2 regions of the Promicromonospora sp. NPDC090134 genome follow, and region 1 is predicted to be linked to the other one. Evidence: predicted binding sites of a transcription regulator. Region 1 holds the regulator's gene; the other holds the start of a gene.

Region 1 (3,399 bases):
CACGCCGAGGCCCTTGAGGGTCATGACCTGGCCGGGCTGCGTGCCCGGGCGCAGGTCGATCTCCTGGAGGCCGTCCAGCGTGTCGAGCTCGAGCACCGTGCCGAGGGCGGCCGCCGTCATCGGCACCTGGAGGGTGCAGTGCAGCTCGTCGCCGCGCCGCACGAACGTGTCGTGCGCGCGCTCGCGGATCTCCACGTACAGGTCGCCGGCGGGGCCGCCACCGGGGCCCACCTCGCCCTGCGCGGAGAGCTTGATGCGCGTGCCGGTGTCGACGCCGGCGGGCACGTTCACCGCGACGGTGCGCCGCGAGCGCACGCGGCCCTCGCCGGAGCAGTCGGCGCAGGGCTCGGGGATCACGGTGCCGAAGCCGCCGCAGGCGGAGCACGGCTGGTTGGTCATGACCTGGCCGAGGAACGAGCGGGCGACGCGCTGCACGGAGCCGCGGCCCTGGCAGACGTCGCAGGTGCGGGCGTGGGTGCCCGGCCGCGCGCCGTCGCCGCCGCAGGTGTTGCAGACCACCGCGGTGTCGACCTGGATCTCGCGCTTGGCGCCGAACACGGCCTCGGCGAGGTCGAGGTCGAGGCGCACGAGCGCGTCGTTGCCGCGCCGGGCGCGCGGGACCGGCCCGGTCGGCTGCCCGCCGCCGAAGAAGGTCTCGAAGATGTCCTGGAACCCGAACCCGGCGCCGAACCCGCCGCCCGCGCCACCGCCGGGCGACGTCGGGTCGACGCCCATGTCGTACTGCTGGCGCTTGTCGGGGTTGGACAGCACCTCGTACGCGCGCGCGACGTCCTTGAACCGGTCCTCGCCCGCGTCGCCGGCCACGTCCGGGTGCAGCTCGCGGGCCAGCTTGCGGTATGCCTTCTTGATCTGCTCGGGCGATGCGTCGCGCGGAACACCGAGAATCTCGTAGTAGTCGGTCACAGGTCTCTCTTTGTGGGGAGGTTTGTGGAAGTTCGGGTCAGCCGGGCAGCACTCGCGACAGGTAGCGCGCGACGGCGCGGACCGCGGCGATGGTGCCCGGATAGTCCATTCGGGTGGGGCCGATCGAGCTCAGGATCGCGACGGTGTCGCCGTCGGACGAGCCGTAGCCGGACGTGACGACGGAGGTCTCCGCCAGTCCCGCCAGCCGGTTCTCGTGCCCGATGCTCACCGCCACCTTGGCGTCGTCGGTCATGTCGGTGAGGAGGCCGAGCAGGACGACCTGCTCCTCGAGCGCCTCCAGGACGGGCCGCAGGCCCTGCTCGAAACGCATGCCGGAACGTGCCAGGTTGGCCTGGCCGGTCAGCACGATCCGTTCCTCGCTCTCCTCGGCGAGCGCGGCCGTGACCACCTCGGCCACGGCCGTCGCCAGCGGGCGGTGCTCGGCCGGCATCGCCTCGGCGACCCCGGCGAACGCGTCACCGAGGTCGGCGAGCCGGCGGCCGGCGGTCGCCGCGTTCAGGCGGGCGCGCAGCTCGCCGAGCGTGCCGTCGTCCAGGTCGACCGGGACGTCGAGGAAGCGCTGCTCCACCCGGCCGGTGTCCGTGATGACGACGACGAGGAGCCGCCCCTCGGCCGTCGGCACGAGCTCCAGGTGCCGCAGCCCGGACCGGCGCAGCGACGGGTACTGCACCACGGCGACCTGGCCGGTGAGCTGGGCGATGAGCCGCCCGGCGCGGGCCACGACGTCGTCCAGGTCGACCGCCTCGGACAAGAAGGTCTCGATGGCCCGCTTCTGCGGGACGGACAGCGGCCGCACCTCGGCGAGCTGGTCCACGAAGAGGCGGTAGCCCTTGTCGGTGGGGATGCGCCCCGCCGAGGTGTGCGGCTGGGCGATGAGCCCGGCCTCCTCCAGGGCGGCCATGTCGTTGCGGACCGTGGCCGGGGAGACGCCGAGCTGGTGGCGCTCCGTGAGGATGCGCGAACCGACGGGCTCCCGTGTGCGGACATAGTCCTCCACGATGGCCCGCAGGACATCGAGTCTGCGTTCCTCGCTCACCGCGCTCACCTCCGTCCCCAGGTAGAACGTCCGGGACGTGCACCCGGGTTCCGGCCCGCTCACCGACACTGCCTTCCAGCACTCTCACCGACCGAGTGCCAATCCTACGCGGCACGCGCCACCCGCCGGGTCGCCGACCCGCCGCGCGCCGCGCGCACCCGGGCCGGCCACGCCGTCCCGCCCCGGCGAACACGCGGCTGACCTGCATGTCTTACCGTTCGCCGAGGGCTGAGCACCGAGCATAGGGCGATGCCTTAGGCACGCCCACCCCGCACCGCGAACCCGTCGGGAAAGATGCGGCGACCGCCCGATCCGCGCGACGTACCTCACAGACGAACCTGGAATCACTGCCGGCGAGGGGCCGGCGGTGACACCGGGAGGAACCACCATGTTCGGTTTTTCGGACTACGCCGAGTACCACCGCAACGAGCAGGAGACCGACCAGCGCAACGAGCGGACCCGCGTGGCCCGGGAGCAGAAGGACGCGGCCCGCCGCCAGGCCGCCGCGCGGCGCACCACCGAGCGCGGTGCCCGGGCCGGGGCGGCCGACGCCGTCCGGCCGCGCGTCGCCTGATCCCGCGGGGAGGGCGACCGTGCCGGGCACCGGGCAGGCCCCCGGAAGCGGCGGGCAGGCCGACGAGAAGAAACGGAACGACCACGGACCGGCATGGGACGATGAGCCCATGCCGGTCCCCCGTGCCCGCCTGGTGGGCCGAGCTCCCGAGCTCGGCGCGCTCGAGGCCGCTCTCGCCGACGTCCGCTCGGGCGGCAGCCGCACCATGGTGATCGCCGGCGAGGCCGGGATCGGCAAGACCCGGCTGCTCGACGAGCTCACCTCCCGGGCCGACGGCGTCACCGTCGTCACCGGTCAGTGCGCCGACGAAGGATCCGGGCCCCTCCCCTACGCCGCCGTCGCCGGCCTCCTGCAGGGAGTCGTCCGGGCAACGAGCCCCGACGCCGTCGTCGCCGCGGCCGGACCCGCCGCCGGTGCCCTGTCCGCGATAGCGCCCCAGCTCGTCGCCCCCGCGTCCGACGCCGGAGCGGACCGCATCCCCGAGGTCCTCGCCGACCTCCTCACCGGCCTCGCGGCCGAACGGCCGGTCGTCGTGGTCATGGAGGACCTGCACTGGTCCGACGACGTCACCCGCGCCGTCGCCCTCCGCCTCGCCCGCACCACACCCCGCGGCATGCTCCTGCTGCTCACCTATCGCAGCGACGACGTCGGACGCGCGCACCCCCTGCGCACCGTCATGGCCGAGCTCGACCGGGCCCGCCTCACCACCCGCCTCGACCTGGCCCGCCTGGGCGAGACCGAGGTCCACGAGATGGCGCAGGACCTGCTCGACGCCGGCCTCGACGCGGAGGTGCTCGCCGACCTGGCCGACCGCAGCGAGGGCGTCCCCTTCTACGTCGAGGAG
Region 2 (3,399 bases), on a different contig from region 1:
GCCCGCGGGACCCTGCTGCTGGTTGCCGCCGCCGCGCGCGAGAGCCTCGAGCACCTCCGGACCTGCCTGGCACAGGTCGGCGGTGCCGGGCTCGACGAGCCCGATCTCCCACTCGAGGCCTACGGTCGATCGTGGGGATGCGCCGAAGCCGAGCCGTAGCGGCGAGCTCATACGGCTCCCAGCGGTTCGACGAGGAGTACCTGTTGGTTGCCTGCCACACGGGTGAGCACGATCGTCGCCTCCTCGGTTCCGGTGAGCACGAGCTGCTTGCGAAGTTGTTCAGGCACCACCGCGGTGCCCCGCTTCTTGATCGTGATGCGCCCGACGTTCCGGTCGCGGAGATAGGACTTGAGCCGCTTCAGGCCGAACGGCATGGTGTCGAGCACCCGGTACCCGGTCGCGATCGGAGCCTGCGCACCGGCGGCCTCGGCGGGCCGGGCCGGCGGCAGCGCGGCGGGGTCATCGGTCGTGACGTACGCGATGGTCGGGTCGACGAGGCGTCCGCCCAGCTCGGCGGCCGCCTCGCCCACGAGCCCGGCGCGGATCACCGCGCCGTCGGGCTCGTAGAGGTAGTGCCCGACGCCGCCGACGTCCGGCTGCGTGCCGTCGCCGCGCAGGGTGCGGCCGAGGGTGTGCTCCTTGCCGTCGTCGTCGGTGAAGGTGCGCAGCACGAGTGCCGAGCGGCCGGGGCCGTCGGGCGCGAGCGGGCCGAACCAGAGCCCGGCCTCGACCACGTCGCCGTTGACGGAGACCCACTGGGTCTCGGCGTCGTCGGGCAGGCCCTCGTGCGCGATGCCAGGACCCACCTTGATGCCGACGGCCGGCACCGACTCCCGCAGCGCCCAGACGGCGTCGAGCGGGGGCTCGTAGGCGCGCGGGTCGAAGATGCGGCTGCTGCGGCCGCCCCTGCCGCCGCGCACGCGCCGGGCGGGGTCGGCGTAGACGGCGTCGATGCCCTCGGCGCGCAGGTCGAGCGTGAGGCCGTCGGCGTGCCGCACCTCCGCCTCGGGGAAGTGGCGCAGGTTCCACTGCGCGATGGCGGCCGTGCACTCGTCGAGGTCGGTGGCGACGACGCGCAGCCCCGTCCCGGCGAAGGCGAGAGAGTCTGCGCCGATGCCGCAGGTGAGGTCGGCGAGGGCGGTCACGCCCGCGTCGAGGTACCGTCGGGCGTGCAGCGCCGCGACGACGAGCCGCGTCGCCTGCTCCAGACCGTCCGCGGTGAAGAGCATCCCGTCGGCGAAGTCACCGAACTTGGCCCGTGCCCGGGCGCGCAGCCGGGACTGGGTGACCACGGCGGCCGCGAGGTCCGCCGCCACGCCCTGGGAGCGCAGGGTAGTCACGGTCTTCATCGCGTCGCGCTCGTCGTACGGCGGAAGAGCCGCAAGCAGGGCCCAGCCGTCGGGGCTGAGGAGTTTGCTCAGAATCGCCGCATCCATGGGAAGATCTTTCCACGTTTGTCCAGGTCATGACGAGTGGCCGGACGCAACCTTTTCGTAGAGATGGCGAGATCTCGAAGTGCGGACGGCGCGTCGCGCGCCGGGCGTGTGAGGTGCTCCACGCGATTGGCACTCGCCTTGACCGAGTGCTAGCGCCGACCTAGATTTGGGGTTGTTCATCGCCGCGGATCCCGGTAACCGGGGCCTTCGGCGGAGGACCCAGACGTTCGTGCCCGCCGGCACCCGCGACGACGGCGGACCGTCGAACGTTCGAGCCCCTGAAGTCAACCATGCAGCTGATCACTCGATCCGCTCAACGAAAGAGGGAGGTCCGACGTGTCGGTCCCCATCAAGCCGCTCGAGGACCGGATCGTCGTCAAGGCTCTCGAAGCCGAGACCACGACCGCTTCCGGCCTGGTCATCCCGGACACCGCCAAGGAGAAGCCCCAGGAGGGCGAGGTTCTGGCCGTGGGCCAGGGCCGCATCGACGACAACGGCAACCGTGTGCCGCTGGACGTCGCCGTCGGTGACAAGGTGATCTACTCCAAGTACGGCGGCACCGAGGTCAAGTACGCGGGCGAGGAGTACCTGGTGCTCTCGACCCGCGACGTCCTCGCGGTGGTCGTGGGCTGATTCCAGCCCGCGCCAGATAGGCGAAGGCCCCGCACCAGATCGGTGCGGGGCCTTCGTCTTGTCCGGAGACCGTTGTGGCCACTACTGGTTACCGCTTCGGCGTCGAAGCGGCCATGCGTTCGAAGCGGGCGTCCATCAGAAGCGGGCGTGCGGCAGAAGCGCGTCACGCCGCACGCGTCAGAAGTTGTGCACCCGGGGTCAGGCGGAGACGGACTTGCCGGCGAGGATCGCCGACCGCTCGTCCTCGCTGAGCCCGCCCCACACGCCGTACGGCTCGCGCACGCGGAGCGACTGCTCGCGGCACTGCATCATCACGGGGCAGGAGCGGCAGATCGCCTTGGCGGCCTCGGCGCGCCGCCGGCGGGTCGATCCACGCTCACCCTCGGGGTGGAAGAAGAGGGTGTCGTCCGCGTCGCGGCACGCGCCCTGGTACTGCCATTCCCACAGTTCCATCACCGGACCGGGAAGCCTCGAGATCTCCGTCATGGCGAACAACTTACAAGTTGTGCAGAAGTTGTTCAAGGGGCAGTTTCGCGTCATCGGGTTCAATCGGGTCAACGAGAAGCAGGTCGGCACTGACCGGATTTGTATGATTGTGAACCGAAATCCACCGAGATCGGCGGCACGCCGGGTTTCGCAGTGGCGCGGAGAGGGCCGGGTCGGCAGAATCGAGTCCATGACTTCTTCGCGACCCGCCCAGAACTCGGGCGGGTCACGTGCATCCAGCCCCGGACTGGCTGTCGCCGCCGTTGCCCGGCGCCTCGGGGTCGCTCCCGCGACCCTGCGCACGTGGGACCGCCGCTACGGCCTCGGGCCCTCGGGCCGCACCGCCGGATCGCACCGCCGCTACACGCCGGACGACGTCGCCCGGCTCCTGGTGATGCGCCGACTGACCCTGGAGGGCGTGGCGCCGGTGGACGCCGCCCGCGCCGCCGTCGAGGCGGGGGATGCCGAGCTCGAGGTCGCCACCCGCACCGCCCCGGCGCTGCCCGCGGTCCAGGTCGAGGGCGGGGCGGACGCCGACGAGCACGACTTCGCGGAGCGGTTCGTCGGCACCGTCGAGGTTCCGGCCGGCCCCGAGGACGAGGCCGCCCCGGCGGACACGACGCCGCCCGGCTCCGGGGACGAGGCCGACGACCCCGCCCCGGCGTCCGGCGACGAGCGGACCGAGGAGCCTCGTGGCCGTGCGCGCCTGCGTGCGCTGCCCGGCGGCGCGACCGGCGGCGGTGCTCCGGCACCGGCCGGCGGGCCGCGGTCCGCAGCCGCCCCGGCGCCGACGTCGGGCCGGGTGTCCGCCCTGGTCGATGCCGCCCTGGCGTACAGCCGGACC

What was found. Region 1 encodes HrcA, which represses chaperone genes, less so after heat shock. Its sites were predicted from a motif close to TTNGCACTCGNNNNNNNCGAGTGCNAA; they were not measured.
Region 2: a site for HrcA is predicted at 1,563-1,589, ahead of groES (co-chaperone GroES). Genes of this name have one in related genera too.

The regions. Positions count from the first base shown of each region.
Region 1 is NZ_JBIVCZ010000020.1:31,997-35,395, forward strand. It holds gene dnaJ (molecular chaperone DnaJ) at 1-924, opposite strand, end outside; gene hrcA (heat-inducible transcriptional repressor HrcA) at 962-1,981, opposite strand; gene ACIPN7_RS29650 (hypothetical protein) at 2,370-2,555, shown strand; gene ACIPN7_RS29655 (AAA family ATPase) at 2,665-3,399, shown strand, end outside.
Region 2 is NZ_JBIVCZ010000001.1:1,180,927-1,184,325, forward strand. It holds gene ACIPN7_RS05185 (glutamate--cysteine ligase) at 1-171, opposite strand, end outside; gene ACIPN7_RS05190 (SAM-dependent methyltransferase) at 168-1,436, opposite strand; gene groES (co-chaperone GroES) at 1,773-2,069, shown strand; gene ACIPN7_RS05200 (WhiB family transcriptional regulator) at 2,268-2,555, opposite strand; gene ACIPN7_RS05205 (MerR family transcriptional regulator) at 2,746-3,399, shown strand, end outside.